DNA from 4 places in the Vibrio campbellii CAIM 519 genome. Region 2 is predicted to be linked to each of the others. Evidence: predicted binding sites of a transcription regulator. Region 2 holds the regulator's gene; each other region holds the start of a gene.
What was found. The regulator PurR, encoded in region 2, represses purine synthesis genes. The targets are predictions, from matches to a motif close to TNANGNAAACGTTTNCNTNA.
Positions count from the first base shown of each region.

Region 1 (8,068 bases), 1.0 Mb from region 2:
GAGTATTCAATTAAGAATACTTTGAGAACTTTACAAACAATCTTAAAGATTGTTTTGTCAGCTTTCCAAATTGTTAAAGAGCTATGTTTCTTCACAAGGAAGTACATTTTCTAAATACTTTCAGAGACGAAAATTCTAACCACGTACGTTTTACTGAAGTGGTTTGGAATTCCTATCCAAAAATACTTAGAGAATGGTGGGCGATACCGGGCTCGAACCAGTGACCCCCTGCTTGTAAGGCAGGTGCTCTCCCAACTGAGCTAATCGCCCACATAAGTTTTAATTCTTCGTGGAGAAGAATGGTGGGTCGTGCAGGATTCGAACCTGCGACCAATTGATTAAAAGTCAACTGCTCTACCAACTGAGCTAACGACCCAATGGTATCCCGTAGGGGAGTCGAACCCCTGTTACCGCCGTGAAAGGGCGGTGTCCTAGGCCTCTAGACGAACGGGACACTAAGTTGAACATCTTGGGAGATGTTCTATCTCTTTTACTTTATAAACCGTATCAATCTGTGTGGACACTCATCGTGAGTAATCATCGTATAAGGAGGTGATCCAGCGCCAGGTTCCCCTAGCGCTACCTTGTTACGACTTCACCCCAGTCATGAACCACAAAGTGGTAAGCGTCCCCCCGAAGGTTAAACTACCTACTTCTTTTGCAGCCCACTCCCATGGTGTGACGGGCGGTGTGTACAAGGCCCGGGAACGTATTCACCGTGGCATTCTGATCCACGATTACTAGCGATTCCGACTTCACGGAGTCGAGTTGCAGACTCCGATCCGGACTACGACGCACTTTTTGGGATTCGCTCACTCTCGCAAGTTGGCTGCCCTCTGTATGCGCCATTGTAGCACGTGTGTAGCCCTACTCGTAAGGGCCATGATGACTTGACGTCGTCCCCACCTTCCTCCGGTTTATCACCGGCAGTCTCCCTGGAGTTCCCGACATTACTCGCTGGCAAACAAGGATAAGGGTTGCGCTCGTTGCGGGACTTAACCCAACATTTCACAACACGAGCTGACGACAGCCATGCAGCACCTGTCTCAGAGTTCCCGAAGGCACCAATCCATCTCTGGAAAGTTCTCTGGATGTCAAGAGTAGGTAAGGTTCTTCGCGTTGCATCGAATTAAACCACATGCTCCACCGCTTGTGCGGGCCCCCGTCAATTCATTTGAGTTTTAATCTTGCGACCGTACTCCCCAGGCGGTCTACTTAACGCGTTAGCTCCGAAAGCCACGGCTCAAGGCCACAACCTCCAAGTAGACATCGTTTACGGCGTGGACTACCAGGGTATCTAATCCTGTTTGCTCCCCACGCTTTCGCATCTGAGTGTCAGTATCTGTCCAGGGGGCCGCCTTCGCCACCGGTATTCCTTCAGATCTCTACGCATTTCACCGCTACACCTGAAATTCTACCCCCCTCTACAGTACTCTAGTCTGCCAGTTTCAAATGCAATTCCGAGGTTGAGCCCCGGGCTTTCACATCTGACTTAACAAACCACCTGCATGCGCTTTACGCCCAGTAATTCCGATTAACGCTCGCACCCTCCGTATTACCGCGGCTGCTGGCACGGAGTTAGCCGGTGCTTCTTCTGTCGCTAACGTCAAATAATGCAGCTATTAACTACACTACCTTCCTCACGACTGAAAGTGCTTTACAACCCGAAGGCCTTCTTCACACACGCGGCATGGCTGCATCAGGCTTGCGCCCATTGTGCAATATTCCCCACTGCTGCCTCCCGTAGGAGTCTGGACCGTGTCTCAGTTCCAGTGTGGCTGATCATCCTCTCAGACCAGCTAGGGATCGTCGCCTTGGTGAGCCCTTACCTCACCAACTAGCTAATCCCACCTAGGCATATCCTGACGCGAGAGGCCCGAAGGTCCCCCTCTTTGGCCCGTAGGCGTTATGCGGTATTAGCCATCGTTTCCAATGGTTATCCCCCACATCAGGGCAATTTCCTAGGCATTACTCACCCGTCCGCCGCTCGACGCCGTTATCGTTCCCCGAAGGTTCAGATAACTCGTTTCCGCTCGACTTGCATGTGTTAGGCCTGCCGCCAGCGTTCAATCTGAGCCATGATCAAACTCTTCAATTTAAGATTTTGTTCGGCTCAATGAATACTGAACATTACATAAAGTAATGTTTTAATTGACTGTGCTGAATCTTTCGATTCAATGGTCACTTCGTTTCATTGAAACCTAATTTGAAGCCGAAGCTTCTAATTGGATTATCATCAACGAGTGCCCACACAGATTGATAGGTCTATATTGTTAAAGAACTTTCCTATTGAGCTTTGCTCAAATCGGACGGCCATTTTAGCGAGTTAAAGTTTAGTGTCAATCACTTTTTTCAAACTTTTTTCAAGCGTTTCCGCTTGGCTAATTGGCTTGCCAACTCAACCTCGTTTCTTTCGAAGCGTTGCCGTGTCAGCGAGGTGGCATTATAGAGATTGCGATCACATTGGCAAGCCCTTTTTCTCGTTTTTTTTGATTTTTTTGCCGTTTGAGTGTTTTTTATTCTAAAAGGCGAGTTTTTACTATTCTTCTTATCAAATATCACCGTTATTAGCGCTTTATAAGGAATAAAGATGAGTTCAATTAGAAGTTATAAAGGTATACGTCCTCAGTTGGGAAAGCGTGTCTACGTCGACTCAACCTCTGTTTTAGTCGGTGATATCCGAATTGGTGATGATTCTAGTATCTGGCCATTGGTTGCAGCTCGTGGCGATGTAAACCACATTCATATCGGTGACCGTACCAACGTTCAAGATGGCAGCGTGCTTCATGTGACACATAAGAATGCGGATAACCCACTCGGCTATCCTCTCATCATAGGTAATGATGTCACCATTGGTCACAAAGTAATGTTGCATGGCTGCGAGATACACGACCGCGTATTAGTAGGTATGGGTGCGATAGTTTTGGATAATGTGGTTGTAGAATCTGACGTAATGATAGGTGCAGGCAGTTTAGTCCCACCAGGGAAGAGGTTAGAAAGCGGCTATCTATATGTGGGAAGCCCAGTAAAACAAGCTCGCCCATTATCAGAACAAGAGCAAGCTTTCCTACAAAAGTCTGCCAACAATTATGTACAAAACAAAAACGACTACATTAATGAGGTGGAAGACATCAATAAGTAGTCTGGCAGAGTCAGCTAGTCGATGATGATGTGGCCTTCTTCATTGAAGGCTTCATCTTCTATTAACTCTTCTGCTATTTCTTCTAGATCAAAGCGATTATCAACGAAAGCCTCAATAGCAGCTTGCTCATTAGCTATGATTAAGCCACTCAACTTTTCTAACTTTTGTTTGGTTACGTAGCATTCAATCAATGCGCCAGCCTGTTGGGCTGCGAAATTGATTGATTGTGATGCTTCATCCCATAATTGCATGTCTGGGAATAGAATGGATTGATTCATCTCTTATTGACCTTCGAGGTTCTTTCTTAATTCTCTGAGTATTTGCTTCGCGCCAGGACGCAAACCACGCCATAACATAAAGCTTTCAGCCGCCTGTCCGACCAACATTCCAAGGCCATCATAAGCATGAGCCGCTCCGTGTTCTTTCGCCCACTGGTTAAAGCTTGTTAACCCCTTGCCATACATCATGTCGTAGCTAGTGCTATTGGTGGAAAAGATAGCAGAAGAGACCGCTGGCAACTCGCCGTTTAATGAAGCAGAGGTTGAGTTAATAATCACGTCGTACGCTTCTTCTATTGTAGTCATCTCCTTCGCTACAATAGGACCGTGTGAGACAAATAAGTCTGCAAGCTGTTGTGCTTTACTAAAAGTACGGTTAGTAATCGTTAAAGAAGCAGGTTTCTGATCAAGGAGTGGTTTAATCACACCACGAGCAGCACCACCAGCGCCAATGACCAGAATTCTCGCGCCTTCCAATACGACTTGATGCTGGAGTAGGTCTTGTACCAAGCCCTCTCCATCGGTGTTGTCACCAATTATTTCTCCGTCGTCTAACTTCTTCAGTGTGTTCACAGCACCGGCTAGCTCTGCTCGCTCAGTAAGACGATTGGCAAATCGATAAGCATCTTCTTTAAAAGGAACTGTCACGTTACACCCTTTCCCATCGTCAGCGAAAAAAGCTTTTGCTGCTTCTACAAAGCCATCAACAGGGGCAGTTTCTGCGGTATACACCAATGACTGATTGGTTTGACGAGCAAACAAGGTGTGAATGAATGGTGACTTGCTGTGTCCGATAGGATTACCAAACACGGCATAACGATCAATTTGCAGAGTCATTTCCTTACCTTTATTCCTTACCCATATATAAAAATAGGGCCATCTGAGTACCGATGACCCTATCACTATCTATCTATGTAGAAAAGGAGATTCAACGCTTACCACTCTCGTGGAGTTAGGTATCGCTCGTAAAGTTCAGCTTCTGGAGAGCCAGTCTGTGGCTCGTAGCTGTATTCCCAACGTGCAAGTGGTGGCATCGACATAAGAATTGACTCTGTACGACCGCCACTTTGCAGACCAAATAGCGTGCCGCGATCGTACACTAGGTTGAACTCAACGTAGCGACCACGACGATAAAGCTGGAATTCACGCTCGCGCTCACCGAACTCGATGTCTTTACGACGAGAAACAATCGGTAGGTACGCTTGGCAGTATCCCTCACCAACCGCTTTGATGTAGTCAAAACACTTGTCGAATTCCCACTGGTTTAAGTCATCAAAGAACAGGCCACCAACACCACGAGTTTCATTTCGGTGTGGAAGGAAGAAGTATTTGTCACACCACGCTTTGTGCTCTGGGTAAACTTCGTCACCAAATGGCGCACAAAGCTGTTTTGCTGTGTCGTGCCATGATTGGCAATCTTCGTCAAAAGGATAGAAAGGCGTAAGGTCAAAACCACCACCAAACCACCAGATTGGGTCTTCGCCATCTTTCTCTGCAATAAAGAAGCGGACATTGGCGTGCGAAGTCGGTACATAAGGGTTTTTAGGGTGAATAACCAAGGAGACACCCATTGCTTCAAAACGGCGACCCGCTAACTCTGGACGATGTGCCGTCGCTGATGCTGGCATTTCATTACCTTCTACATGAGAGAAGTTCACTCCTCCTTGCTCGAAGATATGACCATCACGCAATACGCGAGTACGGCCACCGCCACCAAGACGCTCTCCTTTTTCACGTTGCCATGCATCTTCGACAAAGACGGCCTTTCCATCTTCTTGTTCTAACTGCTGACAAATGGAATCTTGAAGGGACATCAAGAACTGCTTTACGGCGTGCTTATCGATTGCTGACATACGTGTAGTACCTATTAATTGCTGACTAGCAGGGTTAGCCCTGTCTTAATATTTGCGAGGTTTTAGCATCACGAATTTCACTCGGCTTGTCACGACCGCTGGTTTCACCACGTAAGATCGCCACAAGTCTATCGCCTAACTGCTCTTCAACTTCTTCCGTCGTCATACAAGGAGGCTGACCTGTAAGATTCGCGCTGGTAGAGGTTAGCGGCTTTCCGAACGCATTACACATCTTTTGTACTAAAGGATGATCCGTCACACGCACTGCGATTGAATCAAATTGTCCCGATACCCAGTGAGAAACTTTGTCACTTGCAGGCATGATCCACGTGTATGGCCCAGGCCAAGTTGCATGGACTTGATCTAATTGCTCTTGAGTCAGCTGAGATTCATCAATATAAGGCAGAAGCTGCTCATAGCTCGCAGCAATAAGGATTAAACCTTTCTCTACTGGACGCTGTTTTAGCTCTAGCAGTTTTTGAATCGCTTCCGGGTTATCTGGGTCACATCCAACACCAAACACCCCCTCTGTTGGGTAGGCAATCACTTCACCTGTTTGTAGTGCTTTTAGCACCTGTTCAAAGTTCTCCACCGATACTTCCTGATAATCTTTTCTGTTGTGTTTGTACTAAGTGTACAAATATTCATTCTCAGAGACTAAAGCAATTTGTTTATAAAATGTATCAATAGCATTTACAAACACACGCAAACGTTTGCTTGAGGTAAAAATCCCCGTATAATGCGCACAAATTTATCAGCTCACCTAATTTTGCAGCTTGAAGGAGTTTGAGATGAAAGTCGGTATCATCATGGGTTCTAAATCAGATTGGCCAACCATGAAACTAGCAGCGGACATGCTGGATCAATTTGGCGTGTCTTACGAAACAAAGGTGGTGTCAGCTCACCGTACTCCTCAATTGTTGGCTGATTACGCAAGCAGCGCGAAAGAACGTGGCATTAAAGTCATCATCGCAGGGGCTGGCGGTGCTGCTCACCTACCAGGTATGGCGGCGGCGTTTACTAGCGTTCCGGTACTTGGCGTCCCTGTTCAGTCTCGTGCTCTGAAAGGCATGGACTCACTGCTTTCTATCGTACAGATGCCAAAAGGTATTGCGGTTGGTACATTGGCGATTGGTGAAGCAGGCGCAGCAAACGCTGGCATCCTGGCAGCTCAAATCCTTGGTACACATGATGAAACGATCATGGCAAAAGTCGAAGCGTTCCGTAACGAACAAACGGAAACCGTATTGGCAAACCCAAACCCAAACCCTGCTGAGGACTAATCAGATGCATGTACTGGTTCTTGGTGCGGGTCAGTTGGCTCGTATGATGTCTCTGGCTGGTGCGCCACTGAATATTCAAATCTCAGCTTACGACGTGGGCAGCGGTAATATCGTTCACCCACTGACTCAGCACGTACTAGGCAGCGGCTTAGAGAATGCAATTGAACAAGTCGACGTCATTACTGCTGAGTTCGAGCATATCCCACATGATGTGCTCGATGTTTGCGAGGCGAGCGGCAAGTTCCTACCAAGTACGCAAGCCATCAAAGCAGGTGGGGATCGCCGCATTGAAAAGGCATTACTTGATGCTGCTGGCGTGCGTAACGCGAAATACTACGTCATCGAAACTCGCGAAGACTTTGACCGCGCAATTGAACATGTTGGAATGCCAATGGTTCTGAAAAGTGCCTTGGGTGGTTACGATGGTAAAGGCCAGTGGCGCTTAAAAGAAGCTTCTCAAGTCGAAAACATTTGGACAGAGATGGCAGAGTGCATCGCGGCAACACCAACTCAAGCGATTGTTGCTGAGGAATTTGTCCCTTTTAACCGCGAAGTTTCACTGGTTGGTGCTCGCGGTAAAGATGGCAGCATTGAAGTGTACCCACTTGCAGAGAACGTCCATACCAATGGTGTATTGAGCCTTTCTACTGCGATTGATGCGCCAGAGTTGCAAGAGCAAGCAAAACAGATGTTAACAGCTGTTGCCAACAACTTGAATTACGTTGGCGTGTTAACTTTGGAGTTCTTTGACGTTGACGGCACTTTGCTGGTTAACGAAATCGCACCACGCGTGCACAACTCTGGCCACTGGACTCAACAGGGTGCAGAAACTTGTCAGTTTGAGAACCATCTACGCGCCGTGTGTGGCATGCCTTTGGGTAGCACGAAACTGGTTCGTGAAACCTCGATGATTAATATTCTTGGTGAAGACACACTACCAGAAGCATTGTTAGCGATGAATGGTTGCCACATTCATTGGTACGGCAAAGAAAAACGTGCGGGTCGCAAGATGGGTCACATCAACGTATGTGGTGACTATACTGGCGAACTTAATCGCAAACTTTGTGCATTAGCAGATGTTTTGGGTGAACAGGCTTTCCCTGCTGTGCATGAATTTGCCAAGCAGTGGCAAGCCTAGAAAAGCATCGGAATAAATAGCAAAAGGGTCGCATGATGCGACCCTTTTTAATTCGTACTGAAAGTTATTGTGATTGAGTATGCTGGCACTTACGGCTCGCGCATTGCAGTTTAACCCCGCTGGCAAGTTTCTTTTCGACCAACAAGGTAAATCCACACTCCTCACAGCGGCCTCTTACAGGCGGCAAGTTTACCGCAAACTTGCACTTCGGATAGTTATCACACGCGTAGAATGTTTTACCAAATCGGGTCTTACGCTCAACCAAATGCCCTTTACCACATTCAGGGCAAGCATGTTGCTCTTTTGCCTGCTGCTGTGGTTCAGGTTGGTTAATCGACTCAATATGATGGCATGCTGGGTAATGGCTACAACCA
Region 1 is NZ_CP015863.1:118,940-127,007, reverse strand. It holds tRNA gene A8140_RS00655 (tRNA-Val) at 195-270, opposite strand; tRNA gene A8140_RS00650 (tRNA-Lys) at 301-376, opposite strand; tRNA gene A8140_RS00645 (tRNA-Glu) at 379-454, opposite strand; rRNA gene A8140_RS00640 (16S ribosomal RNA) at 546-2,098, opposite strand; gene A8140_RS00630 (gamma carbonic anhydrase family protein) at 2,591-3,142, shown strand; gene A8140_RS00625 (DUF1488 family protein) at 3,157-3,420, opposite strand; gene aroE (shikimate dehydrogenase) at 3,424-4,257, opposite strand; gene hemF (oxygen-dependent coproporphyrinogen oxidase) at 4,356-5,273, opposite strand; gene tsaC (L-threonylcarbamoyladenylate synthase type 1 TsaC) at 5,308-5,865, opposite strand; gene purE (5-(carboxyamino)imidazole ribonucleotide mutase) at 6,065-6,556, shown strand; gene A8140_RS00600 (5-(carboxyamino)imidazole ribonucleotide synthase) at 6,561-7,694, shown strand; gene A8140_RS00595 (DNA topoisomerase family protein) at 7,759-8,068, opposite strand, start outside.
Region 1: a site for PurR is predicted at 5,975-5,994, ahead of purE (5-(carboxyamino)imidazole ribonucleotide mutase). Genes of this name have one in related genera too.

Region 2 (8,068 bases):
CAATCGTCCTTCCATGTATGCGGAAAATAACCAGGCTTATACCGACAACGGCGAGCGCTTTGCTTTTTTCAGCGCTGCTTGCCTTGATATGTTACCTAAGCTTGGTTTTCAACCAGATATTGTACATGCCAATGATTGGCATACTGGGTTAGTCCCATTCTTGTTAAAACATCGTTACGGTCACGACGCTTTATTTGCGAATACTCGCAGCGTTATCTCTATCCATAATGCGGTATTCAAAGGGGTATTTAGCTATGACGATGTTCAGTGTCTTCCTGAATTTCATTCCCGAAATGTACCAGACGCAGCGGTAAGCGCTACGCACATCACCATGCTTAAAGCGGGGGTGATGAACGCAGATAAAATAAATGCGGTCAGTCCAACTTATGCAGAAGAGCTTAAAACTGAGCTGGGAAGCCATGGTATGGCGTGGGAATTTCAGCAACGTGCTGGAGATTTGATTGGTATTCTTAATGGCTGCGATTACGGCACTTGGAACCCAGAAACCGATTCGAATTTACCGCTAAACTACAAAGCGAATCGACAAAGTATGGTTCGTGGTAAAAACGCATGTAAGAGGGCGCTGCAAGAACAACTGGGTCTTGAAGCGTCCGATTGTGCCATGTTTGGTATGGTGTGCCGCCTGACACAGCAAAAAGGGGTTCATTATCTGTTGCCGGCATTGGCTGATTTTCTAAAACACGATGTTCAGCTTGTTGTGGTTGGCACTGGCGATCCTATTCTGGCTGCGCAGTTACGAGATGTTGCCGCACAGTTTTCGGATAAGTTTGTTTTTGTTGAAGCTTATGACAACGAGCTCGCGCACTTGGTTGAGGCCGGCTCAGATTTCTTCTTAATGCCTTCTGAGTTTGAGCCTTGTGGTTTGAACCAAATCTACAGCATGGCCTATGGCACTTTGCCTATCGTTCGTGGGGTGGGGGGCTTAAAAGATAGCGTGAATGACTACGACGTAGATCCAACAGACGCAACGGGTTTTGTTTTTTATGAGCCGACGCCACAAGGATTGTTGCTTACCATGCTACGAGCATTATTGCTGTATGCACAAAATGTGAACGAAGTAAGGCGAGTACAACTGCATGCTATGCAAAAAGACTTTTGCTGGCGCAAAACGGCTGAAGAGTATTTGCAACTGTATAGAGCTGCGTTAAATTGACGCAAAATTTTTAGAAAGTGTAACGAAAGGCACCGAATTAGGTGCCTTTATTACTCTTGTCCTAATAGAGTGTGTTAGGATTTATTTATTCCTGTCCAAAAAGAATGTTTTTCATACTGATACATGACTCAGCCACTTTTATTCCACAAAACCTATTTACACCCTACTAGTAAAGAGTGGGTCGTTTTCGTTCATGGTGCTGGTGGCAGTTCTTCGATATGGTTTAAACAGATCAAGGCTTATAAGCAGCACTTCAACTTATTGCTGATTGATCTTCGAGGACACGGAAAATCCAATCAACTGCTTAAAGAGTTGATGACAAGCCGTTATACCTTTACGGCAGTCACCCAAGATATTTTAAAAGTCCTAGATCACCTTAAGATTCAGTCCGCGCACTTTGTCGGTATGTCTCTGGGGACCATCATTGTTCGTAACCTTGCCGAGCTGGCTTCAGAACGCGTACGCTCTATGGTTCTTGGCGGGGCGGTGACACGTTTGAATACACGCTCTCAAATCCTAGTGAGACTTGGTAACTTCGGTAAGCACATCCTGCCATACATGTGGCTGTATAAGTTATTTGCTTACATTGTGATGCCACAGAAGAACCAACGTGAATCGCGACATTTATTTATTCGCGAAGCAAAGAAGCTGTGCCAGAAAGAATTCAAACGTTGGTTTATTTTGGCTGCAGATGTGAACCCGTTGATGCGATATTTTAAAGATCGTGAGCTTCCAATCCCAACCCTATACTTGATGGGGGACAGAGATTATATGTTTATTAAACCTGTCAAAGAGATGGTTGCGGTACATAAGCTCAGCGTCTTGCGCGAAATTCCTGATTGTGGCCACGTGTGTAATGTGGAAAGACCAGACGACTTTAATCAGCATTCTATCGAGTTCATTAAGCAGCAAAGTCTTGCGGCTTAATAGATTTTTCAGTCAGACCCAAAGAGTAGGGGAGCCATTATGGCTCCCCTATTTGATATCCACATTGCCAGCATGCCCCAAACTGACCTTCATTTTGTTCTGAACATTGTGGGCATCGCCAATCTTGATAAGTTCGGTCCGCTTGTTGTCGATAATCTTCAACAATGGCTGACGCTTTCAACTCTTGCTCTGGATGTAAAAGCCAAACATACGGGTCTGTATCATCGCCAAATGGCAGTTCGCCTTTCAAGCCAAACATTCCCTCGCCTCTTACTTCACAAGCTATCTGTTCGGTTTTTAGAAGCTCGCAAACGATATGAGCTTCAGCAGGATTCTTGGCGACGTATATTTTCATTAAGCGTTTCCGTTTTGTACTTGAGCAGGGCGAACTTTATTCATAACCCATTTTGCGATGATTGGGAACAAACCAAGTAACGCAAATGACGCTAATACGGTCGGCGACACAATACCTGATAGGCTATCAATGGTGGCGAGTTGAGTACCAGCGTTTAAGTACACGGCAGTGCCTGGCAGCATACCGATTTGGCTGGTTAAGTAAAAACGCGCAATGGTCATCGGTGTTAACCCCATCAATAAGTTGATAAGGAAAAACGGAAAAACAGGAATCAAGCGCAGAGAAAACAGGTAAAAGGCACCATCTTTTTCAACGCCTTGGTTAATCGCACTCAGTTTACTCCCAAATTTGCTTTGTACCCATTCTCTCAATAGGTAACGGCTACTCAAGAAAGCAATCGTAGCGCCGATGGTGCTGGCAAAAGAAACCAACAATAAGCTAGTCCAAAAACCAAACAAAGCAGCACCGAGCAGGGTAACGACAGCTGCGCCTGGAATCGAAAACGCAGTGATGGCGATATAAGCAAAGAAATAGGTCGCGGCGGCGTATATGAAGTTTTGGTCAATAAAGCTATTTAACGCCTCTTGTTGTGCTTTTGCATTTTCTAGGGTTAGGTATTGGCCAAAATTTACACCTAAAAAGAGGATGGTCGCGACTAGGATCAGTCCTAAAATCATTTTCTTATTCATATCAATTGCTCCGTTTGGCTTCTTAAATAATAAGACAGAATGGAATAAGAAAAAATTTCAAAAAAAAACCGCAGCGTGAAAACTGCGGCTTTTACTCAATGTCATACTGATATGAACGCGCTACGGGAGAGCACTCATCAATTCTTCTCGGCGAGACTGAGGTACGACGCTCCAATGTGTACCGTTGATTGCGCCCTCTAGTGCCCACAACAACTCAAGGCTTACCGTTGAGGCATGCGTATCTTGGATTGCTTTGTAAGCGTTTAAGGCACCTTCTTCTTCTAGCTGCTCGACAGAGTCAATGCCTGCTTTCTTCAACATACGTTCAGTTGCTAGGCGAAGGTTCGGAAGGTCTTTCAATCGGTTAGGTTTGGTGCTCGCTTGTTGCTTTTTCTCTTGCTTAGCGGTCTCTAGAGATTGCTTTGCAACTTCAATCAAGCGATCGGTTGAATCCCATAGATCATTAGAAATCGCATAGTATTTCGTAACAACTGGGAAACCACGTTTTTTGTAGACGTACGGTTTTAGTCCTTGAGTCTCGAAGTCAGAAGATGTTTGTCGGTCAGCTCGAATGTGAAGTTGGTTGTTTACGACTAGCGCAAACATCGTTTCATCAGCGAAGAGCCCGAAGCCGCCAAACATTGAGCGCGACTTGATATTACCAAGTGCCTCAAACAGCTTCATTGAGTCTTTGAGTATCGGTTTATCCATGGTGTGTTATCTCGGTGTAATTAATATTACGCCACCAAAAATCAGGTCCGAGAGATTAGCAAATGCATGCAGACACAATGTCATTAAAGGGTAAACTCACTTAATGCATATTTGCCATCGGTAACCCCGCTACCTTCCATCTAATTCGATGGTTCAGGCCGGAGGCTTTGCGTCCCACCCTTTCGAATGGTTTGCCCTGTGCGTGACCATTTGAGAATACTTCGTATATTGAATTAACATCACGTTTCAAGTACCAAAGTGTGATCTTGGTTCAGTTAATAGTGCTATTTTGGTGTGTTTAGTTTCATATTTTGGACTGCTTAATTGCCATACTAAAGCTTGATGTAGGAAATGGGCTACAAGTGAGTTAAAACAGCAACTTATCTTAGCTTTTGATTGTATAAGCGATGTCGAATGTTTCAAAAAAGTTATTTTACGCAATAAAAAAGCGCCCCGAAGAGCGCTTTATAAAAATTGAGGTGAAATTAGTTCAATTTCTTAACTGTATTGCGAACTACGATCTCTGGCTGCATCTCAAACACACGCTTTTCGTGCTCTTTGTCTTTGATGCGCTCTAGTAGAATTTCAAACGCGTTTTTACCCACACGACGTTTCGGTTGGTGGATCGTTGTTAGCGGCGGTGAGAAGTACTCAGCAAGCTCAATGTTGTCGTAGCCGATAACGGAGATGTCATCTGGTACTTTGATGCCATTTTGTTGTAGACGGCTCATCAACCCTAACGCCATTGTATCGTTAAAGCAGAATACAGCAGTTGGGCGTTTTTCCATTGCAGTGATGTTGTCTGCAGCAAGTACTGCTGTATCACACTCGAAGTTACCTTCAAGAACCCAATCTTCGTTTATTGCAAGATTTGCTTCAGCCATTGCACGACGGTAGCCTGCGATACGCTCTTGGCACGCTGCCTTTTCAAAGTGGCCACTCAAACATGCGATGTCAGTATGACCGTTGTCGATCAGGTATTTCGTCGCGATGTAACCGCCTTCTTCTGAGTTATCAATGATCTTATCTGCCTGTGAGCTTTCTGGGCCCCAGTCCATTACCACTTTAGGAATGTCTGAATGGCGATCAAGCATCTCTTTTAGCTCTTCCGTCAAGTCAGAACACATTACTAGGATGCCGTCTACGCGTTTCTCAGCAAGCATGCGGATGTAGTCACGTTGTTTCTCGTAGATACCACCAGTGTTACATAAGATCAGTGTGTAACCTTGACGGTAACAGTAGCTTTCAACACCATCGATCACTTCAGAGAAGAATAGGTTGGTTGATTGAGTAACTAACATACCGATAGTACGAGTAGAGTTGCATTTCAAACTACGAGCAACAGCACTTGGCGCGTAATTGAGCTCATCCACTGCTTTCATTACTTTTTCTTGAGTGGTCTCTGCAACAAAGCGAGTTTTGTTAATTACGTGCGAAACTGTTGTGGTAGAAACGCCGGCTAAGCGAGCAACGTCTTTAATAGTGGCCATAAATGATGTCCTGTATCGAGCTACTGAATACCGTAGTGAAGACAACCATACGTTTAGGGTCTTGCGCAAACCGAGCAACTGCAGAAAGGGCATTGCTGAGATATTTGGCAGCGGTTGTTCCGAAATCGGTATAAAAATGTTTGTAGCAACATTTGTTGCTGAAACGCCTATTCCTGTCTTACATAAATGAGAAATAGGTCAGCAATCATGTTAAGAAAACACGAAAACCGCTATATTTCAGCGGTTTACATATAAATCATATTTAATCGTTTGCGCTCACATTTTAGACTGATGTGGGCAGACTGGCAATATTTTCAGCGGTTGTTTTGTGCCTTTGAGGTCACATTTTAACGGCTAAATTTGTTGGGTTTCTATGAGCCAGATTAAAAATAAACGAATAAAATAGGGAGCCTAAATAGCAGGCTCCCTAAAATAGGCGGCAATTATTCACCAAGAAGGTAGGTGCTGTCCAGTTTACAGAATGCAATTAATAGTTGCGCAACGCTAACATAGAAGCCAAATTCATCGAATTGCTTACATTTAGCAGCAAACTGAGGCAACCAAGTCATAAGGTGCTGCTGGATGAATTCGTTCTGTTTCTCGAACGCTTCTTCCATATGCTTTTCTTGCTCTAGTTCGTTTGAGCGAATGATCATGTTGCCTAAGAAATCCAGCTCTACCGCTAAGTGGTCTGCTGGTTCTTTAAGGTTTTCGTCTACCTGCACGCCAAAATCAGCCATCAGCTTTTCCATCTCTTCTGCTGGTTTATCATTTAGCAGGCCAGATTTACCGATGTACATAGAGGCGTAAGGCAGTGCGCCGTGTTTTTCTGTTTTAAGGAAAAGTTCGCAGAAGTCTGCAGCTAATTCTAGCTGAGCGTCTTCACGATCTTGTTGGCGGTTGAGTGCATCAACAAGGGTATCAACGGCTGGTTTCAGTGATTCATTTTCACCAAGGCCGGCTAAAAAGCTTCGAATTTCAACACTGTGGTAGGCTTCCAATTCATTTTCTGTCAGCTCTTTTGCGAACAGACTAGAAAACCACCAATAGATCTCGGCGCGTTTTTCGTTAAAAGCTTTCACTTCTTGCATTTTTTTGCTCCTGAATGATTCTCCCTTAAGTGTAAACAATTAAGATGAATAGCAGTAACTATAATTGTTATGCTTTGTGGGAAAATATTCGTAGTTATGTATGGCCGTAAATAAACTTGCTTTGAATCAATAAAATCGCAAAATCTTGCATTTTAATGGTTCCACGACTAGAAATGTTACTAGTTATGAATAGAATACGTCTTGGATAATAAAAAAGACAGAAAGTGGTGTAAATGAGCTATCACGTATTAGTCGTAGAAGATGATGTTGTAACTCGTAGTAAGCTTGCGGGCTATTTCCAAAACGAAGGCTACAAAGTCAGTGAAGCAGAAAGTGGCGCAGAGATGCGTGAAGTGCTGCAAGGTGGCGATGTAGATTTAATTATGCTGGATATTAACTTGCCCGGCGAAGACGGCCTGATGCTTACGCGTGAATTACGCAGCCAATCAGATATCGGCATCATATTAGTGACAGGACGCACGGATAGCATTGACAAAATCGTTGGCCTAGAAATGGGCGCAGACGATTATGTGACAAAGCCTTTTGAACTAAGGGAATTACTGGTTCGCGTTAAGAACTTGCTATGGCGCATCTCTGCGGCTCGCAACGGTTCTCAAAAAGCAGCCAGCGACACTAATGAAGAACACATTGTGCGCTTCGGTGAGTGGACGTTTGATATTCAACGTCGTGCTCTAAGCCGCAATGGTGAGCCAGTGAAACTAACGAAAGCAGAATATGAGCTGTTAGTTGCATTGTCTTCGTACCCAAATCAGGTACTTAGCCGTGAGCGTATTTTGAATATGATCAGCCACCGAGTGGATGCGCCAAACGATCGTACTATCGACGTTTTGATTCGCCGCATGCGAGCTAAGATGGAGTTTGACCCTAAGAACCCACAAATCTTTGTGACGGTTCACGGTGAAGGCTACATGTTCGCTGGTGACTAAATCATCGCAGTAAAGAAAAAGGAGAGCACTGGCTCTCCTTTTTTGTGTCTGTCATTTTTGTAGCGCAATCTGGCGTAAGATGCTTGCTAGCTATTAAACGCTGTTTCTATGGCTGCAATATTTCAGGATCTTCCATTTCAACCATTGGTGTTTGACCGACGTTGTCGCGCAGCTTTTGCCATAACCCACCAAGGTATTCATACCAGTAGAGTTCGGTTTGCTCTAGGTAGCGTGCTTTTGGTGCGTATTTCTGCCATGGCTGCTCGATGTCATCAATCGCCATAAAGTTCGTTGGTGCTGGGATTGGTTTAATACCCGCAGCGTTGAACTCATACAAAGCACGTTTCATGTGGCTAGCAGAAGTCACTAACACAATATCTTTTTGTTTTACGAAGGCTGCCGCTTGGCGTGCTTCTTCCCAGGTGTCTTTCGCGTCTTCCAACAAAATGATATCGGATTTGGCTACACCAAGAGAAAGCGCAACGTTCGCCATCATACGAGCATGGCTTATTTCAGAGCCGCCAGCGTAGCCAGACAGAATGAGTTTTGCACCTGGGTACATACGCAAAATACGAATGCCTTCGGTGAGTCGCATCAGTGATGTGCGACTTAATTGAGAAGTGGGTGGGATCTCATTGTCCACCACATGGCCGTTACCGAGCACCATGACATAGTCAACAGTAC
Region 2 is NZ_CP015863.1:1,158,861-1,166,928, forward strand. It holds gene glgA (glycogen synthase GlgA) at 1-1,174, shown strand, start outside; gene A8140_RS05555 (alpha/beta fold hydrolase) at 1,298-2,101, shown strand; gene A8140_RS05560 (putative signal transducing protein) at 2,139-2,456, opposite strand; gene A8140_RS05565 (TVP38/TMEM64 family protein) at 2,456-3,145, opposite strand; gene A8140_RS05570 (TfoX/Sxy family DNA transformation protein) at 3,266-3,856, opposite strand; cyclic di-GMP riboswitch class I at 3,973-4,062, opposite strand; gene purR (HTH-type transcriptional repressor PurR) at 4,342-5,346, opposite strand; gene torD (molecular chaperone TorD) at 5,790-6,437, opposite strand; gene torR (two-component system response regulator TorR) at 6,671-7,384, shown strand; gene elyC (envelope biogenesis factor ElyC) at 7,491-8,068, opposite strand, start outside.

Region 3 (8,068 bases), 300 kb from region 2:
CAGAGCAAGATGTGCTTAATTTGAAGCTCTAACGCCAAGGAACATTTCCTCAAACACAAAGCGACCTATAACGGGTCGCTTTTTTTGTTTTGAATATCATATTTATCAATAGGTTCATGGTTTGTTGGAAATGTGATGAATATAGAGTATTTACACTTTAATTAACAAAAATGTCACATCCAGAAATGTAATTGTCATAACTAGCTTCTAACTTAATGTTTTTTAGAGTAATTAGCCAAACAAACCCAATACCAAAATTGGCCTGTTACTTAGCGTAGGAAAACGCGCATCGATAAGAACACAATAACAAAGGAAGTTACTATGTCATTGTCTCGCCGAGATTTTATAAAAGTCGTCTCTTCAGGAGCCGTTGCTACCACACTAACTGCATGTGGGAGTGATGATACAAATACAGTCACCGATGCCTCATTCGAACATGGTGTCGCCAGTGGGGACCCAACTCAAACTCAAGTAATCATCTGGACACGTGTGACTACGGAGGCGAGTTATGTCGATGTCTCTTGGCAGGTGTCTGCAACGGAAGATTTCTCTAGTATTGAGCAAAGCGGCACCTTTGTGACAGATACCAGTCGTGATTTCACGGTGAAGGTAGATGTGCAAAATCTCAACCCCAATACACAGTATTACTACCGTTTTATGGTCGGTGAGGCAAGCAGTATTGTAGGCATAACGCAGACTCTACCAGAAGGCAGTGTAGACAAAGCATCGATGGCCGTTGTGTCTTGTGCGAATTATCCGGCGGGTTACTTCAATGTCTATAAAGAGATTTTGGAACAGCACCAAAAAGCGTCGTTCGATGTGGTTTTGCACCTTGGCGATTACATCTACGAATATGGTGCCGGGGGCTATGCGAGTGAGGATGCGGCAGCATTGGGACGTGAGCCAAGCAAGGGCACTGAATGTATTACGTTAGATGACTACCGAAAGCGCTACGCTCAATATCGCCAAGATGAAGATCTCCAAGCTCTGCATGCAGCATTACCGATGATCGCAATCTGGGATGACCACGAGTTAGCCAATGATGCATGGAAGGAAGGGGCGGAAAACCACCATAACAGCGAAGGCAGTTTTAATGACAGACGCGCCGCGGCGGCAGCGGCTTGGACTGAGTGGCTTCCTGTGCGAGAAAACACCTTTTCAAGTATGCTGATTTATCGTCAGTTTGCCTTTGGTGATTTGATCAATTTGATGATGCTCGATACTCGATTGGTAGGCCGCGATCAGCCATTGGATTATTTTTCTCTCGATGCTCCTACTATGGAAGCGATTGGTGGATTAGTTGCTCAGTCTCGCAGTACAGAACGAGAACTACTTGGTACAGAGCAACTCGCTTGGTTAATGAATGCGTTTAATCAAGAAGCAAAATGGAATGTGCTTGGGCAGCAGGTTCTTATGTCGAGAATGGAGCTACCTAGCTCGGTGATGTTGGCGATGTTCCAACTCTTTACGGCGACGGATGAGCAGAAAATGGACGCGCTGCTAGTAGTGAATAATGCGATCGCCAGTTATCTTGCTGATCCAAGTTCGGACACTGTAAAGTTGCCATACAACCTAGACGCTTGGGATGGCTTTTATGTGGAACGTGAGCGTGTTTATGAAATCGCTAAAGCAAGCTCAGGCAATTTTGTTTGCTTAGCTGGTGATACGCACAATGCTTGGACCAGTGAACTGAAGGATGTGTCAAACAACCCTGTTGGTGTCGAGTTCGCTACAAGTTCGGTCAGCTCTCCGGGCCTGGAAGAATTTTTAGCGCTGGAGCCCGTCGCCATTGCTCAAATGGAATATACATTGCCGAATCTAGTTTCTGAACTGCAATGGACAGACATCAAGCAACGTGGCTTTATGCGTGTCACCTTTACACCAGAGAAAGCAGAGTCAACGTGGTATATGTTGTCTACGATTAAAGATAGAAACTATCAAGTAACCAAAAAAGTGGCATCCACATCGGATGGCTTGACGCTTGATATAGAGTAGGGGACGACTCGGCGCCTCGTTCAGAACATAAAAAGTCCGCACTTGTGCGGACTTTTCGTTTGGTCAATTTGACCGTTCAATACTTAGTGTGACTTCAGTCGATCAAACCGTATTCTTTGCTCAAAATTTCGATGATTTCAGCTTTTGGATCGTTGCTCAACTTGATTGGTTGGCCCGTTATCTTCTCTGCAATACCGATGTAAGTGCGTGAGATGTCCATCAAAGACTCTACTGGCAGTTCGTTATCACGAGCAAGCGCTTCACGTTCTGGCATGCGCTCTTTGTTTAATAGAATATCGGGATCTGGGAAGTGGTTTAGCAAGAACTGACGGAAACCTTCTTTCGAGTTTTCAACGATGTTGCCCGCTTGGTATTCTTTCGTATCCCAAATGCGTGATGAATCAGGCGTACCGACTTCATCCATGTAAATTAGCTTTTCGTTACCGGCAGCATCGTGTACATAGCCAAATTCAAACTTGGTATCCACAAACGTTTGGTCAATCGCTTCAAGCGCACTGCTGATCACGTTAAAGCCTTCTTTTAATAGCTTCTCGTACTGCGCGATGTCTTCTGCGTTTAAAAAGTTAAAGGCCTCGAAGTTGTCTACGATATTCTGGCGAGTAATGTTGACATCATCCGCTTCAGGAACGCCAGGAATGCCTTTCAAAATACCTTTGGTTGAAGGCGTCATGAGCAATTCAGGCAGCGCTTTATCTTTCTCAAGACCTTCAGGAAGTTCAATACCACAGAATTCACGTTCGCCATTTGCGTAGGCACGCCACATAGAGCCCGTGATGTATTTACGGCAGATTGCTTCAATCTTAACTGGTTTCGCTTTTTGTACGATCCAAACGAATGGGTGAGGGATATCTAAGATGTGGCTATCAGCAAGGCCGTTATCTTTAAACAATTTGAACCAGTGGTTAGAGATTGCGTTCAATGCAGCGCCTTTCCCCGGAACGCCTTTTAGTCCACCTTCGCCGTGCCAGATACAATCGAAGGCTGATATACGATCACTGATCACCATGATAGCCAGTGGCGCGTCAGGTGCGACATCGTATCCTTTTTCTTTGATCAGTCGTGCGCTGTCTTCTTCAGTTAACCAGTAAACAGAGCGGACTTTTCCGCTGTGAACAGGCTTGTGGGTGCGAATTGGCAGGTCGTCATTGACGGCAAGTACTTGATTAGCAAGGCTCATTGCGACATTCCTATCATCTTAATCAAACGTCATAAAGAGAAGATATCCAGCGAGAAGTATGTGCTGAATAAATCGGATGAAGGCATCATACCAGAACTATTTTAACTCGCCATAGAAAAAGCAAACGTTTGCTTTAATTTGTTAAAGCACAAAAAAAGCCTCCTAAAAAGGAGGCGAGATGCAGGATGGATAACGTCGATCTTGTTAGTGGTACTTGTTCACTCTGCCTTCGACGAAAAAGACTTCACACTGATAACGTTGAGCGATGTCGCGAAGCATTGATTGGTTCATTAATGCAATCTTGTTCGACGCGACGACGGCGCTGGCGTTACCAGATTGAATAGCTTTAATCACGATTTCCACTTCAGAAAGCTGTTGAGATGGCTTCATCTGAATGATGTTTTGACAGCGAATGTTGGAAGCAGCAAGTTGCTCAAAATCAGGACGAGGGCACTCAGCGGTAAACAGGACCCATTGCTGCTGTTGAGACAATACTGCCAACTTAGAAAGCAGTTGGTCAGACACATCCATAGGTTGTGTTGCTTGTGCCAATACGTTGTAACGAGAGTATGTATGAGATTGAGTTTGTAACTGCATCTTACTGTTCCTTTATACATGCTGTATGTGTATACAGTAGTTTGTTTTTGATGCCTGATCAACCGATTTTTATGAATTGAGTTGAAAAACGTTCTCTTAGTTATCATTTTATTTTTATTAAGTTACTGAAACTAAATGACTATTTTTAATTTTTGACATGTTTGATAAAGGTGGGGAAATGTGAGATGGTCTGCATTTCGGTACAGTATATACAGGTGTTTACTACTGTATACAAAGTACTTTCGAGCTCTATATACAGTGGTTTTTCCAGGTTTATACAGTACTTTTTGAGACTCTCTACTGGGTTTTAAGAGTCCTTAAAGTTGTGAGGAAGATAAATATACAGCGGAAGTTTGAAGTGAAGCGGGCAGTAAGATGGCTGCTAACAGGGGACCTAATTCGATAAGTAGATAAAAAGCAGGCTGCGAATTCGCAGCCTGAAAATACAAGGATCGATGTTTAATAATGGTTAGAATTCGGTTTTTGCGCGTGCGACTTCTGTTTCAAACTGGCCAATGTTACCGGCTCTAACGAGCTGTACCATGGATTGAAACATGGCACGAATCTGTTCTATGTTGCCAGGGTTTGCTCGTGTACATAGACTGCCTAAATCAGAGCCTGCGATCCTCAGTAGACGCGCTTTATTAGGTCCTGATACTTTTCGCTTGATTGTGTTCTTCAAAACCATCAACTCACCAGTCGCAACGACTTCAGGCGGCTGGTTGGCAATGATTGCGGCTGCTTCATCTGTATACATGTGGTCACCAATGTTTTGTATTTGAGCGAAAACTATACTCCAGAACCGTCATTGGTTTGACCCGCTGACAGGGAATACCATCGTCTTCACTATGAAATAAGTGACATTGTTTTAGATAGGTTTGTTAATAGACACCGAAACACCGGAGAGTTAGGGAATATGGATACCCTCAAGAAAATCTCAGTCAGGCAAGTGTTGAGGCGCGATCAAAAAAGCGCCTCGTAAAAAGGCGCCCTTGAAAATCAGTTCCGTTGATTTGTTCTTGTTAACTTGTTTTTTGCGCTATGCGCTCACGCATTTGCAATTCGCCTTGGTTGAATAGGCGAACATCGATTTTGGCGATGTCGTAGCAAGCTTTGCAAGAACTGTGATATTTACCATCTACGTAATCATGACGAGTTACAAAACTAGGTTTTTTACACCAGTCACAGGTGCCTTCTTCAGTGAACATTGATTTTCTCCCCACCTATATGAATTTTGAGTCGTTAGGTGTTATTTTTCGCCGAGTATTATGGCATACAAAAGATAGACAGGTTAAATGTCTGTTAATTTGTTTGAGAGGGATATCGATTGCGAGCCTTTGTTTTCGAGGGTGAAAAGCTCGCAAGCTTAAGGTGTGTGACGGTGTTTTACTCTTTTGTAACATTTTGTGAAATAGTTTTAAACGCTTGATTTAAACGCTTCATCTCTTCTTCACTTCCCCTAGAATCAGGATGATAGAGTTTTGACAATTGTCTGTAGCGCAACTTTACTGCCTTACTGTCTGGGATGGTTTGCGGAGTATAGCCAAACATGGCACAAGCGATGAGTAGCTTTTGGTTTTCAGGCTGCCCTTTGATCTTCTTAAACTCTTTAAATACCTTTTCCAATTGGCGTTTAAGCTGTTTGTTAGCAAACTGCAGTTCTTTAACTTGTGTCTCTAGTTGCTGAGCCTTAGAGGCTTCGTACGCAGCGCTCACTTTAGCTTTATGACTGTTTCTACGGAACCCAAAGGCACCTCCACCCAGCAGCAAAGCGACAGCCAGTGTACCGGAAACGTACCAAATGTTGGACTCGTCCGCTTTCGCCTCTTGCTGTATCTCTACTTTTTCTTGTGTCTCTTCATCGGTGGCTTTTTTATCAAGCTCGACAATCTCAGAAACTTGTTTCGCCCTAAGTTGATTGAAGCGCTCTTCTAAAAACTGATTGTAGGCCTGTTCTGCTTGAGGATTTTTAAGTGCAGACAATTGATACCAAGCTTCCACCAGATCAGAGTTTGAAACGTCAGCTTGATGATGCTGAACAAAATCCGCTAACAGAAAGCCGCGGTCAGTCGGATCATGTAATGCAACCGAGGTAAACCAATAGACTGCCTGAGTGTAGTCGATATTACCGCTTAAGCCGCGTGCGTAATCTTGTGCTAATTGCTTTTGAGCGGGCAAATACCCTTGATGTGCCGATTGCTCTAACCAATAACGGGCATCTGTAGGTGACTCTGGATTGGGTTTCAGTGCCAGTTGCTGAGCAAGGTCGAATTGGGCTTCGGGTTGTGTTGGGTTTGGGGAAGCAAATGCTGTGTTGCTAAAGCAGGTACTTAAAGCAAAGGTGAGGGCAATGGTTCTGAAAGACATTGGGTATGTCAGGTCTAGCGCATTTCGCTAGACCTGCTCCGGTAATCATTATTATTACCGATATGGTGCAACCAAATTACTTCAGTGGCAAGATCTGGATTTCAACACGACGGTTGCAAGCACGACCTTCAGAAGTTTGGTTTGAACAAATTGGGTTGCGCTCACCGTAGCCACGTGCAATTGCGCGACCTGGAGCAACTTTTTGTGACACTAGGTACTGACGTACAGATTCAGCACGGCGCTCAGATAACGTTTGGTTGTAAGAATCGCTGCCTGTGCTGTCTGTGTAACCATCGATCACAAGACTTGTGTCTGGGTATTCAACTAGGATTCGAGCCACGCCACGCAGTGTGTTGTGGATGCTTGAATCAAGTTGGTAAGAGCTTGAAGAGAAGCCAATGCCGTTTTCCATGCGAAGAAGCAGTTGGTTTTCGCCAACGCGTTCAACTTGTACGCCAGAGTTTAGTAGGGCACGACGCAGTTCTGCTTCTTGTTGGTCGAAGTAGTAGCCAACACCAGCGCCTGTTGCACCGCCAGCAGCTGCACCAATCAAAGCACCTTTACGGCGTTCTTTTGCGTTATCACCCACAGCTAGACCAATTGCCGCACCTGCGATCGCACCGATAAGCGCACCTTGCGTGGTTGAGTTAGTTTCGTATTCACCTGTGGTTGCGTTTTGGCGTTGTGTTGCTTGACAGCCTGTAAGAGCCAGCACTAGCGCAAGTGCAATAGACATCTTTTTCAAGGGAAAATCTCCGTATAAGCCGAGGCGCAAGCGCGCCTCATAATGGGACGTGAATTATGGTGTATAAAGTATTGATATTTGTTATGAGAACGTCAGGCAGAGAGAGCTTTTGTAAGCTTTTTCTTATAGTTGGCGACGTTGTGACCAGTTCTATTGTTATTTAGAAGGGTCGCCCAACATTTTCCTCGCTTGTTCACCGCTAACCCCACGATTAACGGAGACTTTACGGCCTTTCTTTAAGCCTACTTCATAGTCAGCCGTGATGTTCTTCATCGCTTCTTTGAGCTGCTTCTTGAACGTCTCACGATCGATGTTTTTGAATTCTTTATCAATGTAGTTATTGATTTTGTTTGCTGACTCTTCGTCTGGCGAGATCACAGGCAGCTTCTCTAACGCGCCTTCCACCCAACCAGAAACGAATGAGTTTACGCGACGAGTGACTTCCATTGAAGAGGTGCCAGAACCAGCAAAGCTATTACGGAATTGTCCGGTACTCTCGTTTAGTTCGCGATAGATAATATCGAAAGCGAAAGCCGCGAAAATTGCACGGTCTGCTTCACCGATAAACTCGACACGTTTAAGCCCTTTGTGGTTCAGTAGAACCGCTTCAACACCGAACTTGGTGTTAATGCCACGAATCACACGCAGCAGTGTTGAGCTGATGTTAGTCGGTAGGAGGTGTGAAGATTGAGTCTTACCCATTTTGATAAACTCAATATCATCTTTGTCCAAGCCGTATTTCAGCATGAGACGGTGCGCCATCTTAATAGCGTTAGCTGCCTCATTTACGTTGGCGGAATTGCCCAGTTCTAAACACTTGGCGATTTTTTTCAGAGCTTTTTGTTTATCCATCGACAACCAGTACCGAGAACGGAAAATTTAAGAAGTCGGACATATTACCTTTTTTGAGGGAAAAACGGAATAACGATAGCAAGGGAAAAGCGTGCTGCAAAAAGAAAGCCCCTTATAAACGGGGGCTTTGCGATGATGAGGTTATCAACAAAAATTACAGACCAAGTTGGTCAAGCAGATCATCGGCATCACTCTTGTTGTTCGCAGGTTCCGCCGCTTTTTTATCTTCCATGCTCTTGCGCGTGGCTTCCAGAATATCGTCTGGGCTTTCATCTTCCGCCACTTCAAACTCTTCTAATTGGATAAACTCAGTT
Region 3 is NZ_CP015863.1:1,461,226-1,469,293, forward strand. It holds gene A8140_RS06940 (hypothetical protein) at 1-32, shown strand, start outside; gene A8140_RS06945 (alkaline phosphatase D family protein) at 322-1,995, shown strand; gene A8140_RS06950 (phosphoribosylaminoimidazolesuccinocarboxamide synthase) at 2,090-3,193, opposite strand; gene A8140_RS06955 (SulA-like leucine-rich domain-containing protein) at 3,398-3,790, opposite strand; gene A8140_RS06960 (hypothetical protein) at 4,260-4,547, opposite strand; gene A8140_RS06965 (hypothetical protein) at 4,813-4,998, opposite strand; gene A8140_RS06970 (hypothetical protein) at 5,177-6,157, opposite strand; gene A8140_RS06975 (YiaD family glycine zipper/OmpA-like lipoprotein) at 6,234-6,902, opposite strand; gene A8140_RS06980 (DUF2786 domain-containing protein) at 7,059-7,754, opposite strand; gene A8140_RS06985 (DUF3334 family protein) at 7,909-8,068, opposite strand, start outside.
Region 3: a site for PurR is predicted at 3,310-3,329, ahead of A8140_RS06950 (phosphoribosylaminoimidazolesuccinocarboxamide synthase). Genes of this name have one in related genera too.

Region 4 (8,068 bases), 370 kb from region 2:
CAAAGGCCAAAGCGTGATCAAAACAGAAGAAGATGTTCAGACAGCTTGGGAATACGCGCAAGAAGGCGGCCGCACAGGAGCTGGACGCGTGATTGTTGAAGGATTTATTGACTTCGATTACGAAATCACACTGCTAACGGTACGCGCCGTTGATGGCGTACATTTCTGCGCCCCGATTGGGCACCGCCAAGAAGACGGAGATTACCGTGAATCATGGCAGCCACAAGCCATGTCAGAAAACGCCATCAAAGCAGCTGAATACACGGCAGAGAAAGTTGTGAATGCACTAGGTGGCTACGGCATCTTTGGTGTGGAACTGTTTGTTAAAGGCGATAAGGTCATTTTCAACGAAGTATCCCCTCGTCCACACGATACCGGTATGGTAACCATGATATCTCAAGAAATGTCTGAGTTTACGCTTCATGTACATGCATTTACAGGTATGCCGATCAACAATATTGTTCAGTATGGACCATCAGCATCAGCGGTAATTTTAGGGCAAGGTACATCAACTGATATCCGATTTGATAATCTTTCCAAAGCAATGGCTCAGCCACAAACTCAAGTTCGGTTGTTTGGTAAGCCTGAAATTGATGGTCGCCGTCGCTTGGGCGTTGTTTTAACGCGCCGTAAGACGATTGAAGATTCGATTGAAGATGCGGTGAACAGCGCTTCTAAAGTGCAAATCATTTACTAGTTCCGCAGCTTCACTCAAGAGAAACAAAAGCGCAGCTCAATTGGCTGCGCTTTTTCTTTGTGTAGGCACGAAACCGTTAGAAACCGTTACTTGCTCTCGATTAAATACACTTCCTCAGAGAAGCGGCTGAGCCCTTTCTTAGCGATTTTCGGATGATTCTCGTCAGCTTGATCGACATTCAAACAAGTCACCTTGTAGCCCTCAAACAACTGTTCAATCTCCTCGACTGGCACACTAAACGGAGGGCCTGACATCTCATCTTGTGGGTAATTGAGCGTCACAAGTAAAATGCGTCCGCCAGGGTTCAATAGTTGCTTAACGCGATTTGCGTATTCTTCTCGCATCTCTTTCGGCAATGCAACGAGTGCTGCGCGGTCATAAATGATATCGGCTTTAGAAACCGGCGCCGTAAAGAAATCACCGGTATAAATTGACAACTCATCGAACTGATACAACTCGTGCATACCATTGACTGGCGTTACGGTCGGTGTGTAGAAGTGCTCTGCAAAAAAAGCACGTACAGCAATCAAACTTAGCTCAACGCCTTGTACTTCATCGTGTTTCGTTGCAAGCCAAATTAGGTCTTCTGACTTTCCACATAAAGGTACCAAGACCGTATCTTCACGCTTCGGGTTCGTATACTGCCAAAATGCTGGTAACAGTGGGTTCACATCATCAAGGTGGAAACCAATTTGGTTACTCGCCCATTTGTTGTGCCAAAATTCTTGATCTCTCATTTTACTTCTACTTGTCGGCTGATTGTGGATTCGAGCTTTGTGCTTTGCTTTTGTGGGCTAAGACTAATGATTTTTTCAAATTTGTCTATGCTGTTCATCTTTGGTTAATACTGCAATGGTAGGATAGCAATCGTTCAAGAATGAACCCTTCCTTTTTCTGAGTGTCAGAATAAAGGAAAGCAAAATGGTGTTCTAGAACACGATTCCACTATAAGGTTAAAAACCTACCTTGGAATCTATCGTAGAGCCCCCATTAACTTAGGTAGTACCTGATTTGCGAATCTTAGTGACCTTTTCGTTACCCATTTTCTAAGTGCAAGCAAGTTAAGGAGAGTGAATGAGCTTATTTCTACGTACTACAGCATTGATGCTTTTAGTACTAAGCCGTGCGCCGGCGTTCGCCGCACTTCCAAATGTCCCGAGTAACGAGCAAGACCGTTCTGCTAGCCAAAACGAAGTTTGCTCAAAATTGTTTAAGCATAGCCTTAGTGGTTTGTATGGCATTCAGTCAATCGACTCCAAACCAACTCAGCCTTATTCAGATTTCGACGTACTTTACAGCAAAGCTCACCAAGCACAATTCGAGTTAGAAACCATCTGTAAAAGTACTGCCCTTCTTACTGACGCCCAACCTTACTTCGCAGGCGTTAAATCTCAACATCGTGCCGAAGAAAAAATTGCTCACGAATTGGATGGTCAAGTAGAGCGAATTACAGACTTAGCACGAGCAACTATCGTAGCGGATGACGTAGCAAGCCTTGTATCCGTATATGAAGCACTAGAACGTGAAACAACTATCGTTAAAGTGAAAAACCGCTTTAAGAAACCAACCGCATCTGGTTACCGTGACTTGAACTTACTGGTACGTCTTCCTAAAACGAATTTGATTGCTGAAGTTCAACTGCACCTTAAAGCCATTGCTGACGTGAAAAGTGGTCCAGAGCATGACTTGTATGAACAGATCCAAAAGATCGAACGACAAGCGTTAGTGGAAGGCCGAAGCCTCAACGACATCGAGACGGCATCGATTCGTAACATGCGTACTCAATCGAAAAACTTGTATCAAGAAGCTTGGCAACCATACCTAACAACACACTTAGAAGCTGCGTAAGCGAGCAGTTTCTACCCTCACTAATACTAAAAAGCCACCGCAATTGCGGTGGCTTTTTATTTGTTCTTTAGCAAGTACCGGAACACACAAACAAAAAGACCACGACAAAGCGTGGTCTCATTCCATTTTACATGGCTTACTGGTCTGCCTTTAGGTTCTCTACGCGAGCTTTCAACTTCTGACCCGGGCGGAACGTAACGACACGTCGAGCAGTAATAGGGATATCTTCACCCGTTTTCGGGTTACGACCAGGTCGTTCGTTTTTGTCACGAAGGTCAAAGTTACCAAAACCTGACAGTTTTACCTGTTCGCCACTTTCTAGTGCCTTGCGAATTTCTTCAAAGAACACTTCCACCGTTTCCTTGGCGTCCCGTTTACTAAATCCCAATTTATCAAACAGGTTTTCTGCAAGTTCGGCTTTTGTGAGCGCCATAAAACTTTCCTCAAAGCTATGTTAAACAATGCTACCTTAGTGTAGCGCCAGAGCAGTTTTACCCTACCATTTCAACAACATATCGGGGTTACATTTGGAAGTGTATGACAAGCTTATGATTTTCGCCAACTTTTTTCTTTGCTAATATACCGAATGTTTCATCATCGAAGTACTTTACCCACCACCAACACCATATTTTACTTTAATTACTTCTAAATTATGGAAACCATCCAGTTCAATAATCTAAATATCGACACAAAAACAAGATTATTCACTATTTAATAAAAATGTCAGATACTGGTCATTTTACAAACAACTGACACAAAACCTCTTAATTTTTCAGTGGGTTGAGCCACTCTACAAATAGATCTGACCAGTTGTATTCATTAGAGTTTTTATTCTGTTTCTGCTGTTCCGGCAGAAAATCAAACCTTGAACAAAGACAAAGTTCTGTGTCCATTACCATGACGATGAATGGAAAGATTGATACTGTTTGCGCATTCTACCCCATCGTCAGAGTACCAACATGCTTCACCAAGTCGTCAGTATTCTATTCCCTGTTTTTGCGTTAGTTTTTGTTGGGTATTTAGTTGGGCGCTACATAAAGCCAGATTTCCGCCCGATCAATCGCATCAATATGGATGTGTTTACACCAGCACTTGTATTTTCATCGCTAGTCAGCATGCCGATTGATATGGGCCAAGTTCCTCTTTTACTTGCTGCTATTATTGCCGTTGTCATACCGGGTGTTGTGATGATACCTATCGCAAAGCTAAGCAGGCTATCCTTCAAAACATGGGCACCACCACATATGTTTAGAAATAGCGGAAACCTTGCCATCCCGTTGTTCACTTATACCTTTGGGGAATTAGCTCTCACTTCTGCGGTACTCTTGTTCGTTGTCTCCGCCTGTTTGCACATCAGCTTAGGCGTAATGCTGCTTAGTAGCGGCAATCCGCTCAAGCAAATCATCAAGATGCCAATTTTTTTATCCGCTACGCTCGCATTAGTGATTAACCTGTCCGGGGTTAGCGTTTGGAACCCGCTTTACGAAGCTACCGCGTTACTTGGTCAAGCTGCTGTACCGGTTATGCTACTCTCATTGGGCGCACAAATGCTCAATCTAAGGCTCAGTGGCCTGAAGGTTGGTCTGATGTGTACGTTACAATCACTTGTGACAGGAGCAGTAGCGTTTGCAATTATTTATTGGTTGATTCCACTGCCTACGATGCAACTGCAAATGATGGTGTTGTTCACCATGCTGCCACCAGCCGTAATGAACTATTTGTTTGCCGAGAGGCTGAACACTGAGCCAATGACCGTCGCTTCAATGGTTCTGTTTGGGAACTTTTTCAGCATAATCACGTTACCGTTATTGCTTATGTATACTCTTTCGCTCTCTTAGCGATGCCTTATCATTCACTTTACGATTGCAGCCATCAAGTTGAATGTTAGACTGGCAGAAAAATATTAATTCCCCCGCGAACCTAAACGATATGAAGTCCATTATCCAGATCAGTGATTGTCACTTGAGTGATAAATCCAGTTTTGAGAACTTGCGTAAAGCATTACTTCTTGCCCAAAGCGACGCTTCCTGCGATACCCTTTTGTTTACTGGTGATCTTTGTTGCAATCCTAAACCCGGTGACTATCACGCCTTCGTTAATTTGGTAGAGGCTCACGTCGAGGGGAAAAATATCTTCGCGATTGCTGGCAACCACGATGATACAAAATTGATGAAGCAAGAGCTGCGCGGCAGTAGTATCAAAGTCACAAATAAAGCGAGAATCCACAGTCGTGAAGTCTTGTTCTTAGATTCCAGCACCAAACCGCTTGATAGGCGCCATCCTCTAGGCTCTGGCAGGATCGATAAGCGCGGAATCGCGCGTTTAACCAAGCAACTTCGCGACACAACCAATCCAATTATTGTTGTCCATCATCCTATTATTCCCGTCGGTTCAGAATGGATGAAAGCCATTTGCTTAGAGAACGACGCGAGCTTACTTAGATTGTTGGCCGAACATCAGGTTCGAGACGTTATCTGCGGACATGGCCATGATGCATTAACGGCCACACAGCGAGGCATCACCCAACACATGGCACCGGCGACAGCCTACGGCTTTGATCACAGCATTAAAGAATATAATCGAAGTGAGCAAATTGGCGTGAATAAGCTCTGCTTCGAGGGTGATGGTATCACCGCGACACCCATTTGGTTACCGCGTAACGAATCAAGATAACCAATTAAGCGATAGGTCGAGGGTATAGACTGTTCCGATACTCAACAAACAGGAACTAGGCCTAAACCAGCCCAGTTCCAATTTCAGCGCTCGATAAGCAACAACAACCTTCTAAGTTTCAATGACCATTGGTTCCACAGGTCATTGGTTCTACAAGTTATTGTTGCTATCGCTGGATTTAGGCTAATTCGTGCTTAAACACTGTTTGATTGGTTAGAAGGTCTTTCATTTTCTGGCCAATACTTGCTATTTGTTCAGCACTGTAACGTGCGGTCTGATAAGTTACGATTAAGCGTAAGGTTCGTTCACCATCGACAACATTCTCCATCATCTCGAAGTGCAAGCCAAATAGCGACTCAGTTTTATTAGGTAGAATTTGGCGGTACGCAATTGAATCACCATGAGGCTGTTCCAAAGCGCCGTATAGTGCATTGTCTGCATGAATTTGAGCGTAAACGTCGAACATAAGTCCATTTTTAGGATCTAAACCAAGTTCACGCTGTACTCTATCGATAGGAACCGTTGCATGTGGCATCGAGTCATTAATGGTTTGAGTAACCTCTTGAACCAATTCAACAAAGGACTGTTCAGGTTTAAACATCACACGGTGCGCTACCATGGTCGTAAAGTACCCTACCGAATCGAAATACTTCGCCTCGTCTCGTCCAGATGCAGATGTACCAATTACAAGATCTTTTAAATTGCCGGCTTCGTGGAGGGCTTGAGCAATTGCCGAGTATACGACACTAAAAATCGACGAGTTTTGCTCTCTTGAGATCGAAGAAACAACGTCATGCGCATGCGTACCTAAATCAATTTCCAACCAGTTAGCTTCAATTGGATTGATATCCGCAGGCAGCTGACCAACATCTGACGTGGCTAAATCCAACCCGCGAGTCGCACCTTGTAATCGTTCAACCCAGTAAGCAAGGTCCACTGCATTGACGCCACGCTCCCTTTGAATAGTGGCATAATCATGAATAGAATTCGCCGGTTTATCCCACGTAGGCTCTAAACCTTGAACACGTGCTAAATAAGCTTTAGAAAGTTCTGGCATCAGATTATTCAATGACCATTCATCAATCACCATATGATGAATAAGGAAAGAAAGAACTTGTTGACCAGTCTGCTCATCTTTAAAGAAGCGAACTCGTAGAGGTAACTCTTTACCTAAATCAAAAACGTAAGCCGCTTCGGATTCCAAGCTTGCGTCACCCGCCTCTGAGCTGTTCCAGAACCATACATAGCTTGAAAGATCCTGTTCTGGAATCACACGTTGAACAGCTCCACCGTCCATATCAACGAATAGCGTTCTTAGCCCAGTATGACGAATCAACAGATCTAGAAATGCGAGTTTAAATGCCTCCTCATCAACCTCCGCATCAAAACGCATGGCAAATGGCAAATTGAAGATCGCACATTTCCCGGTGGCAATGTGTGCATCCCAAAGGAACGCTTGCGCAAATGACAGTGGCGCGCCCTCATCCGATATTGAGCGTTGTGAGATACCCTCTTCTTCAAGAATGAAATTTGAGGCAGACTGATTTAACGAAGCACATTCGGCAAGCGCTTCAGCACTTGGGAATTTGAAAAAATCATTAAAGCTGATCTCGATACCATGATTGTTCATCAAGTTACCGATAATTCGCGTGGCCAACAGAGAATGTCCACCGACTTCAAAAAAGTCGTCATCTAATTCAACACTAGAGTCATCAAGGCTCGTTCTAAACTCAGTCAAAATTATATCTTTAATATTATCATTAGAACCACTATGACAATTAAACTCAGATAAATCGACTTCTTGAAAAACTAAGCTGCTTACCAAAGAATCCTTATTCAACAAGTCATAGTTACTCTTGAGAAGATTAATGACATTAAAGTCACTTAATTGATTTTCAATTATAGGATGGCTGACGATAAATACGAACTTTTCTTGCTCTGTTTCTACGATAACTAATCTAAATGGAGATTGATGTTCAGGTTGCCACGGTGTCGTTTTCAGGGTTTCAATTAGCCCTGAGAGTTGTTTTTTGGGAATTTGTATAATACTGCTTATCTGCTCGCCTTCTGCATCGAGCCATTTTTCCAGCTCAAATTCTTCAGAAAATCCATAGCGCAAATTGAGTTCATAATCTTCGATAGCGAGCTTTTTAAACGCCTCTTCAATAAGCCATTTTTTGCTATTACTATCAATAACATAGCAATTTAACAACCATGAGATGCTTTCTGGTTCTTGAAGCTGCTGCATCCATATTGTTTCTTCAGCGTCGGTGATTGGTAATCGCTTTTTTGTTTCTTCTGTGACGTTATACATATAATTCTGACTCTTTTTTAACCGCTCAATAGGCAGACAAATATTTTTTCAAGTTTATGCATTTAACTGTATACGAATTCGATACAACAATGATAGGATTAATTATCATTTAGATTTGCATTTCACGTCAAGCTAATAATAAATCTGGGTTAAAAGCACAAATTCTTTCACTCAGGTCTCTAGCCTATTGATGGGAAATCTCAGTATATATCTCAGTTTTAAATGCCGAAAAAGGCTTTTTGAGAGTGAAGTTGTGACCTTATTATTCAGCAATAAAAAAGACGTCGGCATATTTTTAACCAACAATCAATATCGACGTGGAATATTATTTTTTCGTATCTCATACCATTATTTCCATTCAAAAATATTGAAGGGCACCTGTCTCTTATTTATTTCGGACTGCATGCAGTATGAACGCTAAAATTATCTTTGTTTTCTTTTTATTGTGTATCGTTTCCATTTTTATTGGCGCCAATCCAATCGATTGGTCACTACTGCTGAAGATGGACGAAAATGCTTGGTTGCCGATTACTGCT
Region 4 is NZ_CP015863.1:1,530,014-1,538,081, reverse strand. It holds gene purT (formate-dependent phosphoribosylglycinamide formyltransferase) at 1-697, shown strand, start outside; gene A8140_RS07240 (thiopurine S-methyltransferase) at 784-1,434, opposite strand; gene A8140_RS07235 (RelA/SpoT domain-containing protein) at 1,772-2,545, shown strand; gene ihfA (integration host factor subunit alpha) at 2,682-2,978, opposite strand; gene A8140_RS07225 (AEC family transporter) at 3,505-4,383, shown strand; gene A8140_RS07220 (metallophosphoesterase family protein) at 4,475-5,218, shown strand; gene A8140_RS07215 (condensation domain-containing protein) at 5,397-7,532, opposite strand; gene A8140_RS07210 (ABC transporter permease) at 7,943-8,068, shown strand, end outside.
Region 4: a site for PurR is predicted at 3,099-3,118, ahead of ihfA (integration host factor subunit alpha). Genes of this name have one in related genera too.